2 regions of the Shewanella acanthi genome follow, and region 1 is predicted to be linked to the other one. Evidence: predicted binding sites of a transcription regulator. Region 1 holds the regulator's gene; the other holds the start of a gene.
The links. Region 1 encodes FliA, which starts transcription of late flagellar genes. Its sites were predicted from a motif close to CTAAAGNTNNNNNNNNNNNNGCCGATA; they were not measured.
Positions count from the first base shown of each region.

Region 2: the regulator FliA is predicted to act here: its motif matches at 2,245-2,271, upstream of K0H61_RS08600 (VC2046/SO_2500 family protein).

Region 1 is NZ_CP080413.1:1,254,970-1,259,185, reverse strand. Features, by position in the region: gene K0H61_RS05690 (chemotaxis protein CheA) at 1-587, opposite strand, end outside; gene K0H61_RS05685 (protein phosphatase CheZ) at 603-1,340, opposite strand; gene cheY (chemotaxis response regulator CheY) at 1,354-1,737, opposite strand; gene K0H61_RS05675 (RNA polymerase sigma factor FliA) at 1,785-2,498, opposite strand; gene K0H61_RS05670 (MinD/ParA family protein) at 2,491-3,372, opposite strand; gene flhF (flagellar biosynthesis GTPase FlhF) at 3,377-4,216, opposite strand, start outside.
Region 2 is NZ_CP080413.1:1,957,254-1,961,469, reverse strand. Features, by position in the region: gene K0H61_RS08610 (sensor domain-containing phosphodiesterase) at 1-1,089, opposite strand, end outside; gene K0H61_RS08605 (DUF406 family protein) at 1,257-1,544, opposite strand; gene K0H61_RS08600 (VC2046/SO_2500 family protein) at 1,722-2,210, opposite strand; tRNA gene K0H61_RS08595 (tRNA-Tyr) at 2,336-2,420, shown strand; tRNA gene K0H61_RS08590 (tRNA-Tyr) at 2,460-2,544, shown strand; tRNA gene K0H61_RS08585 (tRNA-Tyr) at 2,634-2,718, shown strand; gene queE (7-carboxy-7-deazaguanine synthase QueE) at 2,915-3,583, opposite strand; gene queC (7-cyano-7-deazaguanine synthase QueC) at 3,749-4,216, shown strand, end outside.

The DNA of each region.
Region 1 (4,216 bases):
TGCAGGGCATCGAGCAGGGCTTCAAACTCAGCTTCATCGATTTCGTCAATACTCGCCTCATCGGTCGCGCTAGACTCCACGGGCATTTTGTCATCAGCTTCAGCTTCGACCACAGCTTCGATAATGGGCTCTGGCTGATGTTCAACCACGGGTTCTATGTCAACAACGGCGGCTTGACCGAGTTCAGAGGGCAACGGCTCACCCGAACTTAACAATTTTAAGCGAGCAAGCAGACTTGGATCGGCGGGGTCCTGCTGCTCACCCTGTTGGGTCTGGGCGAACATCGTATTGATGGCATCGACAGCCTGCAGAATGATATCCATCAATTCGGCACTGACACTGCGCTTACCGGTACGAAGAAGATCGAAGGTGTTTTCTGCCTCATGGCAGACATCCACCATGGGCGTCAGACTTAAAAAACCTGCGCCGCCTTTAACCGTATGAAAGCCTCTGAAAATCGCATTCAGTAAGTCGGTGTCGTCAGGATTATTTTCAAGGGCAACTAACTGCTCCTGAAGCAGTTCTAAAATCTCACCCGCTTCAATCAAAAAGTCCTGGAGTATCTCTTCATCCACATCAAAAGCCATCAACTTGACTCCCAGTTAGAAACCCAAACTCGATAACAAATCATCCACTTCGTCTTGGCCTGTGACCACATCTTGACGAAGTTCTGCATTCAATATCGGCCCTTCGGCTTCAATATTATTTTTCTGCCTGACAGGACTATCATTTATCGGTTGATCACCAAATACCGTCAGCATAGAGACCAGATTGTTTTCAACTTCCATGACGAGATCGATTACGCGGCGGATCATCTGCCCAGTGAGATCCTGAAAATCCTGCGCCATCAGAATTTGGTTCAGTAATTCGCGCAACCGATTGGAATCCAACTCACTACGGGACATCAAATGCTGCACATCGTGGCAAAGTACTTTAAAGTCACTGAGCGCGATTTCGCGGCGCATCAATTTTTCCCACGACGGCATCACTTGCTGAATATTAGCCGTTAATGCATTCGCCAATGGCAGACACTCTTCCACTGCATCCATGGTTTTATTGGCTGCCTGCTCTGTCATATCAATGACATAGCTTAATCGTTCCTTCGCATCTGGAATTTCAGTATTAGTCAGCTCGACTAAACGGTTATCGACTTGGAAATCCATCAAGGCGCTGTGGAGTTGACGGGTCAATTTACCGACCTCATCAAACAGGTCCCTTTGGAGTGGAGCGGCAAGCTCCCTTAGGAAATCATCGGCTTGAGTCTGTTGTTTAGCGCTTAGCAGTTCAACTAGATGCTGAGCTTGCTCAAGCGAAATGAGCCCTGATGTGTGTGACTTCATAGCTCATCCCTGCTTAAGCAAGTCGTTCGAATATCTTGTCTAACTTCTCTTTTAATGTCGCTGCCGTAAATGGCTTAACCACGTAGCCATTTACCCCAGCTTGAGCTGCGGCAATGATTTGTTCACGTTTAGCCTCTGCGGTTACCATCAACACAGGTAAATGCTTTAGGGAGTCATCTGCACGAATTGCTCTTAATAAATCAATCCCTTGCATCCCTGGCATATTCCAGTCTGTAACCACAAAATCAAAATCCCCTTTCTGCAGCATAGGCAAAGCGGTTGAGCCATCGTCTGCTTCTTGGGTATTGTTAAAGCCCAAGTCTCGCAACAAGTTCTTGATGATACGTCTCATTGTCGAAAAGTCGTCAACGATGAGAATCTTCATATTCTTGTCCAAGGTTTCCTCCGGTGAGCTAACATTTTGAGCTCAAAGTAATAATTATATTATGTCCAGTGCTTGAGCTTGCCTTTGAGTCGCAACATGGCCTGACTTAATATCTGGCTGACACGGGACTCACTTACCTCAAGAATGGCGCCAATTTCTTTTAAATTCAATGCTTCATCGTAGTACAACGACAGAACTAGCGCATCTCTTTCAGGCAATAACTTAATTGCTTCCACCAGCGCGGTATGAAACTGGCTCTCAGCCAATTGCTCAAAGGTGCCATCGCCGACGTGATCCTCGGCGGTTAAGATATCCTCAGAAACGCCAAGATCTTCTATCCCTATGATTTTACCTACAGAAACATCATTGAGAATATGATGGTACTCCGCAAGCGTCATATCAAGTTTTTCGGCGATTTCTGTGTCCCGTGCATCACGACCGAGCACCTGCTCGAGCTCATCGATGGCTTGGGCAACGCGACGATTGTTACGATGGACAGAACGAGGTACCCAATCACCCCGACGGATTTCATCCAGCATCGCCCCGCGAATACGTATGCCGGCAAAAGTCTCAAACTTTGCACCTTTGCCGCCATCAAATTTCGACGATGCTTCTAAGAGGCCCATCATCCCAGCTTGCAGTAAATCATCGAGCTGCACTGAGGCGGGTAATCTGGCGAGCAAATGATGTGCAATTCTTTTAACCAACGGTGCATACTGTTCAACGATAGATGATTTATTGTTTAAACAAGTATACGCAGCGGCTTTATTCACTCGTTTTTTCCTCTTGCATATTTGGTCGCTGAACTAATCGCTCAACGAAAAATTCCAAATGTCCGCCGGGTTGTTGCGGCACAGGCCAGCTCATAATTTTATTTGCCAGTCCCTGATACGCAATCGCCGCTGGAGACTTAGGAAAAGCCTCGACGACTAATTTCTGCTTTCGCACAGATTTACGCAGATTTTCATCAAATGGAATGGTTGCGACAAGTTCAAGTGCGACATCTAAAAATCTGTCGGTCACTTTACTGAGTTTAGCAAATAATTCCATACCTTCGCGCAAACTGCGGACCATATTGGCGACAATTTTGAAGCGGAACACACCATGCTCACGGCTGAGAATTTTAATGAGTGCATAGGCGTCGGTAATTGAGGTAGGCTCGTCACACACCACGATGAGCACGTCCTGCGAGGCGCGTGAAAAACTGAGCACCATATCGGAAATACCCGCTGCGGTATCAACAATTAAAATGTCGAACTGGGTGCGCATTTCACTGAATGCACGAATTAGGCCTGCATGTTGCGCAGGGCTTAACTCCACCATCGCCTGAGTACCTGAGGTTGCTGGCACTATGCCAATCCCCTTAGGGCCACGGACGATAATATCGTCTAATTCCGCATCGCCAGACAATACGTGGGAGAGATTACGTTCAGCGCGGATCCCTAACATGACATCGACGTTTGCTAAGCCAAGGTCAGCATCAAGCACTAACACGCGCTTGCCCTTTTCGGCTAATGCCACAGCAGTATTGATGGATACACTGGTTTTACCCACGCCACCTTTACCACCCGTCACCGCGATTACTTTCACTTTTTCGTTATAGGGTTGATTCATCATACGTAAACCACTTGCTTGATCCAGGGTCATAACTCTACTCAAATGCACAGGTCAAATTATCTGACCACGCTGTGTCTTGTAATGCTTGTTGTTCGGTTCCATCTAATGCCGATAAAGCTTGTTCAGCTAACATAAAGGTATCGGCAACCTTCATATCCTCAGGCACACGCTGCCCATCGGTGACATAACTTAACGGCAGTCCACTTTGGATCAATACACTCAATGCGCCTGCAAGTGATACCGATTCATCGAGTTTAGTCAGTACCACACCAGATAGTGTAATGCGCTTAAAATGATTCACCGCATCCTGCAACACTCGGCGCTGCCCTGTTGCTGACAGTACCAGATAACTCCGGATAGGTATTCTGCTATTTGCAGTTAAATTATCAAGTTGCTGATAAAGACGCATATCACGCTGCCCCATACCCGCGGTATCTATCAATACTAGCTTGCGATTTCTAAACTGATATAGGATCTGCTCTAATTCATTTAAATCATGAGCTTGTTTGACTGGACACCCCATAATCTTGCCGTAGGTCGCCAGCTGCTCATAGGCACCAATTCGGTAATGGTCGGTAGTGATCAAGGCAACTTGATCCGCGCCATGGTGCGCGGCAAAGCGAGCCGCTAATTTGGCAAGGGATGTGGTTTTACCCACACCAGTTGGGCCAACTAAGGCGACTACACCGCCCTGTTTTACAATATCATCACCTTGATTATCCAGCATATTAGCAAGACTTTGCGGCAGAGCGCGCACCAATTCCGCAGGCGTGTAATGCTGACTTAACGCCGCTAATTTTGCCGCGACCGCTGGGGAAAATTCGGCTTCTAACAGTTTGGATTCGAGCATTGCGCCCACGGGGTCGATTCGCTT
Region 2 (4,216 bases), 700 kb from region 1:
AGCAAAGTGCTTGAGACGCCTTGCAATTTCGACCAGTAAACTGTCACCATTTGTGTGACCATAGGTATCATTAAAGCGTTTAAAGCCAACGATATCAATAAGAAACAATAAGCCTTTAGTGCAGCCTTCCAGCGCTAAATTGAAATGACTGCGGTTGTTAAGTCCGGTCAAACTACAATGCCACGCTAAACGTTCCAAGTGGGCTTTATAGTGGTGCTCGCCACTGTTTTCCTGCGCGGTGACCAGCGCATATTGATTCCCCAAATTAGTCGTAAACTGACTTACGGTATATTTAAGCCAGTATTGTGTTCCATCAGCACGGCTTAACTGCGTCTCCCCCTTAACCTGTTGTCCTCGCTCGATATCGGTTAAGGTTAATTCTGCTAATGCATTCTGCTGACTGAAAAAGGCTAATTCACGCATAGGTACGCCAATACAATCAACGCGATTTCTACCCGTGATCTGTTCAAAGGCCTGATTCACATACTCTACCGTCTGGGTCTGTAAATTGATGAACATGCTTAATTGACGGGACTGCTCTGTGGCACAACGAAACAGACTTAATCGTTCCTCATCCTGATAATGGTTTTTGGTCGCAAGCGTTAACGCCAATTGTCCGGCCATTTCGGTGACGAGATACATTTCACTCTCGCCCCATTGCTCGGTCAATTCACTGCGTTCAATACAAATCACTCCCTCTAATTGACCATTAATGCGAATGGCCACATCTAAGCTTGAAAGCACTTTTGAAGGAGCGAAATAGTTGCCACTAAGCTCGAATAACCGCGGATCAATTTGACTATTACAGGCATCAATATGGCGGTGGGTTTTAAGTTCATTAAGATAATGAGGTAACGATTGCAATGAAGCGGGCCGTTGTAATACCCGAGATTGTAGCGGACCACAGCTGGCAACGGCGGTTTGGCTGTCGGTTTGATGGCAAAATAGCCAGACAGTTGCCGTTACGCCATCGAGTTGCTCTGTTAGCAGCTGCGTTACAAGCTCTGCTGTCTCGACAACATCACCCCGTTGTTTGGCACTCGAATTCACCACTAACGCTAAAATCTGTTGATATTGAAGTCGCTTCACTTAAATTCCTAAAAACGGCCTGCGGTGAACAGTACACCACCTAAATCCCAAGCTAAATTAATGGGATAAGAATTGTTATTATTATCCGATGTTAATGCAGAATACACTAGCCCAATTACGGGGTAATGTTGAAAATAAATTATGAAAATTAGCTAGTTAACAAAATGTTACAGTCCATTCTCGAGCTGAAAAATCATTTTCTCAACACTAACCTCAAAGGTCAGTTTAACCTGCACATTTTGGTTTACCGTTTCAGTTTGCGACTGGGTATTGGGAAACCGAGTCGTAGCCAGTTCAACTATCCGATTGGCATCTGTTGCAGCAGACTCACCGTAAAACTGTAATTCGAGCATGGTATCCTGCTCATCGATAACCGCACCAATATCGACGAAACTTCCACAATCGGTACAGGTATCGTTGACCAACAGTGACTGTTCTTTAATAACCCCATTCATATTCATGTCCTCTTCTTTCACATTTTTGCTCACCGTGCAGGAAAGCTTATCCGCGACTAGCTTTAACGCTTTGCCATTCAGTACAACTCATTATAGGTAATGCGTTAACCTGGGACTTAACTCAGGATCACGACTCTGGCTTAATTCTGCTTATTTATAGCTAACAAGCGGTTTGACTTAGGCTGTAGCAAGTACCGACACTAGATGACGCTGTATGGCAAGTTGCTCAGCAAAATGCATAGGTTGCATTGCTGGACTTTGCAACTGACCACGTTGACGCAGCCGAGTGGTTAAATCGCAATTACTGAGCGCTTCAGTCATGGCCATGGATTCATTACCGCGGATAACCAACGCTTCGGGGCGCAGTGCTTGTTGCAATTGAAATGCCGTTTTGCCCTGTTCACTAAAGACAGCGCTATTATCCACCACGATATCTTTAGCGGATAAATCGGCAATCAGACATTGTTTTGGGGGTAAATCGAATTGCTTTTGTAATTTTTCATCCGTACTGAGCTCCTTCTGAAACTGAAATTGCGCCATATCGCGCGCGTCTGCCGATAAAAGCGACAGCAACAACGCGAATTCCCCCCGCCTGTTATGCTCAATTGCAGCATTAAGGCGTGGGCCAATTTGCACTTCATTGATTAAAGGAACATCGATTTGCATAAAAAAACAACATAAAAACAATTCGTTGTTAGTTAATCGACCAGTTGAACCATAACTTTAGGAAAATTTTATTATTTAGACTTTACATGCTGGGGGAATCTGACTACTATGGCGTCCGCAATTGAGGAGGGGTTCCCGAGTGGCCAAAGGGATCAGACTGTAAATCTGACGGCTCCGCCTTCGAAGGTTCGAATCCTTCTCCCTCCACCATTTGCACTGCAAGAAAATTAAGTAATAAAAGATACTCGTGGAGGGGTTCCCGAGTGGCCAAAGGGATCAGACTGTAAATCTGACGGCTCCGCCTTCGAAGGTTCGAATCCTTCTCCCTCCACCACTTTTATCTTATGTTATTGAGTTGATTGCTACAGCGTTACACTTAAATCCGGCCAAGATTTAAGGGCATCTAATGCCGAGACAATATGTGGAGGGGTTCCCGAGTGGCCAAAGGGATCAGACTGTAAATCTGACGGCTCCGCCTTCGAAGGTTCGAATCCTTCTCCCTCCACCACTTTTCTCTTACTTTTTTGAATCCCACCTGTTAAGACCCTCTATTTAATAAGTTTTTATCTTATTTTAATCGATAAGCTAATTAACAATTCGATGTTGTTTACATTCTGTTAACCCATTGCGCCTAAACATAAAAAACGCCCCTTTCGGAGCGCTATTGCTGTATCAGATATTAAATCGTCCTGGGGCTCAATCAATTAATCGATATTAAGATATTTGTGGGTCTGAATCGATAAACGCCAGTTACGCTCAATACAGACTTTCATGGCAAGCTCGGTCGCCCTCGCCTTTTGACTAATCGGTTGCAGGCAAATGGTTTTTGCTGAAACATCGATGTCTTTTAATAACTCATCGAGCTCAGCGATATGATTCTCTGTTGCAATCGGATGCTTAATTTCATTCGCACGGTTAAGTGCTTGACTTAACACCCGATAACCGCCCTTCATATTCACTTTCGGTGAAACCGTTACCCAAGTTTCCTTGGCACATTTCACCTCAAAGGTACCACTGGTCTCGATTTGAGTTTGATAACCCTCACGGTGGAAAGTGTCGGTTAACTCGCTCAAATCGTACATGCAGGGTTCACCGCCGGTAATAACGATATGTTTTGCGTTAAAGCCCTTCGCGTTAAATGCGGCGATCAAACTCAATGGAGTATGGTTGGCCCAACGTCCAATTGAACCGTCTAGCGCAATCACATCCTCCGGCGCTACGTTATTTTCGGCAAGCAACTCCCAAGTCTGTTTAGTATCACACCAGGCACAACCCACTGGACATCCCTGCAGGCGCAGGAAAATGGCGGGGACTCCGGTAAAGACACCTTCACCTTGAATCGTTTCAAAGACTTCGTTGACTGGGTAATTCATGCTGACGTTCCAATTCGATGGGGCGGCATTTATAGAGGATTTTAGTGCCTGCTGCAAGTATTTACACCCCAATGCCGATGTCGCACTCGTGCTAAGAGTTTTCAAGCTTAGGTGCCTGAGTTAAACTTAGTACTTATTTTTATGTAAAAATTTAAGCGAAATACTATGTCTCAATCGTCAGTTTCAAAAGCCGCGGTAACAAAAGCCGTCGTGGTATTCAGTGGTGGACAGGATTCAACCACCTGCCTGATTCAAGCGCTCACCCAATTCGATGAAGTCCATGGGATAACCTTTGATTATGGCCAGCGGCACCGAGAAGAAATTGACGTTGCAAAAGCCCTCGCTAAGCGCCTCAAAATCACCAGTCATAAAGTGATGGACGTGAGTTTACTCAATGAGCTGGCTATTTCTGCATTGACCCGTGATGCTATTCCAGTCTCCCACGAGCTAATGGAGAACGGTCTGCCCAATACCTTCGTTCCTGGACGTAACATTCTATTTTTAACCTTGGCTGGTATTTATGCCTATCAATTAGGTGCAGATGCGGTGATTACAGGCGTATGTGAAACCGACTTTTCGGGTTATCCTGATTGCCGCAATGATTTTGTCAAAGCGATGCAATCTGCGTTAGTG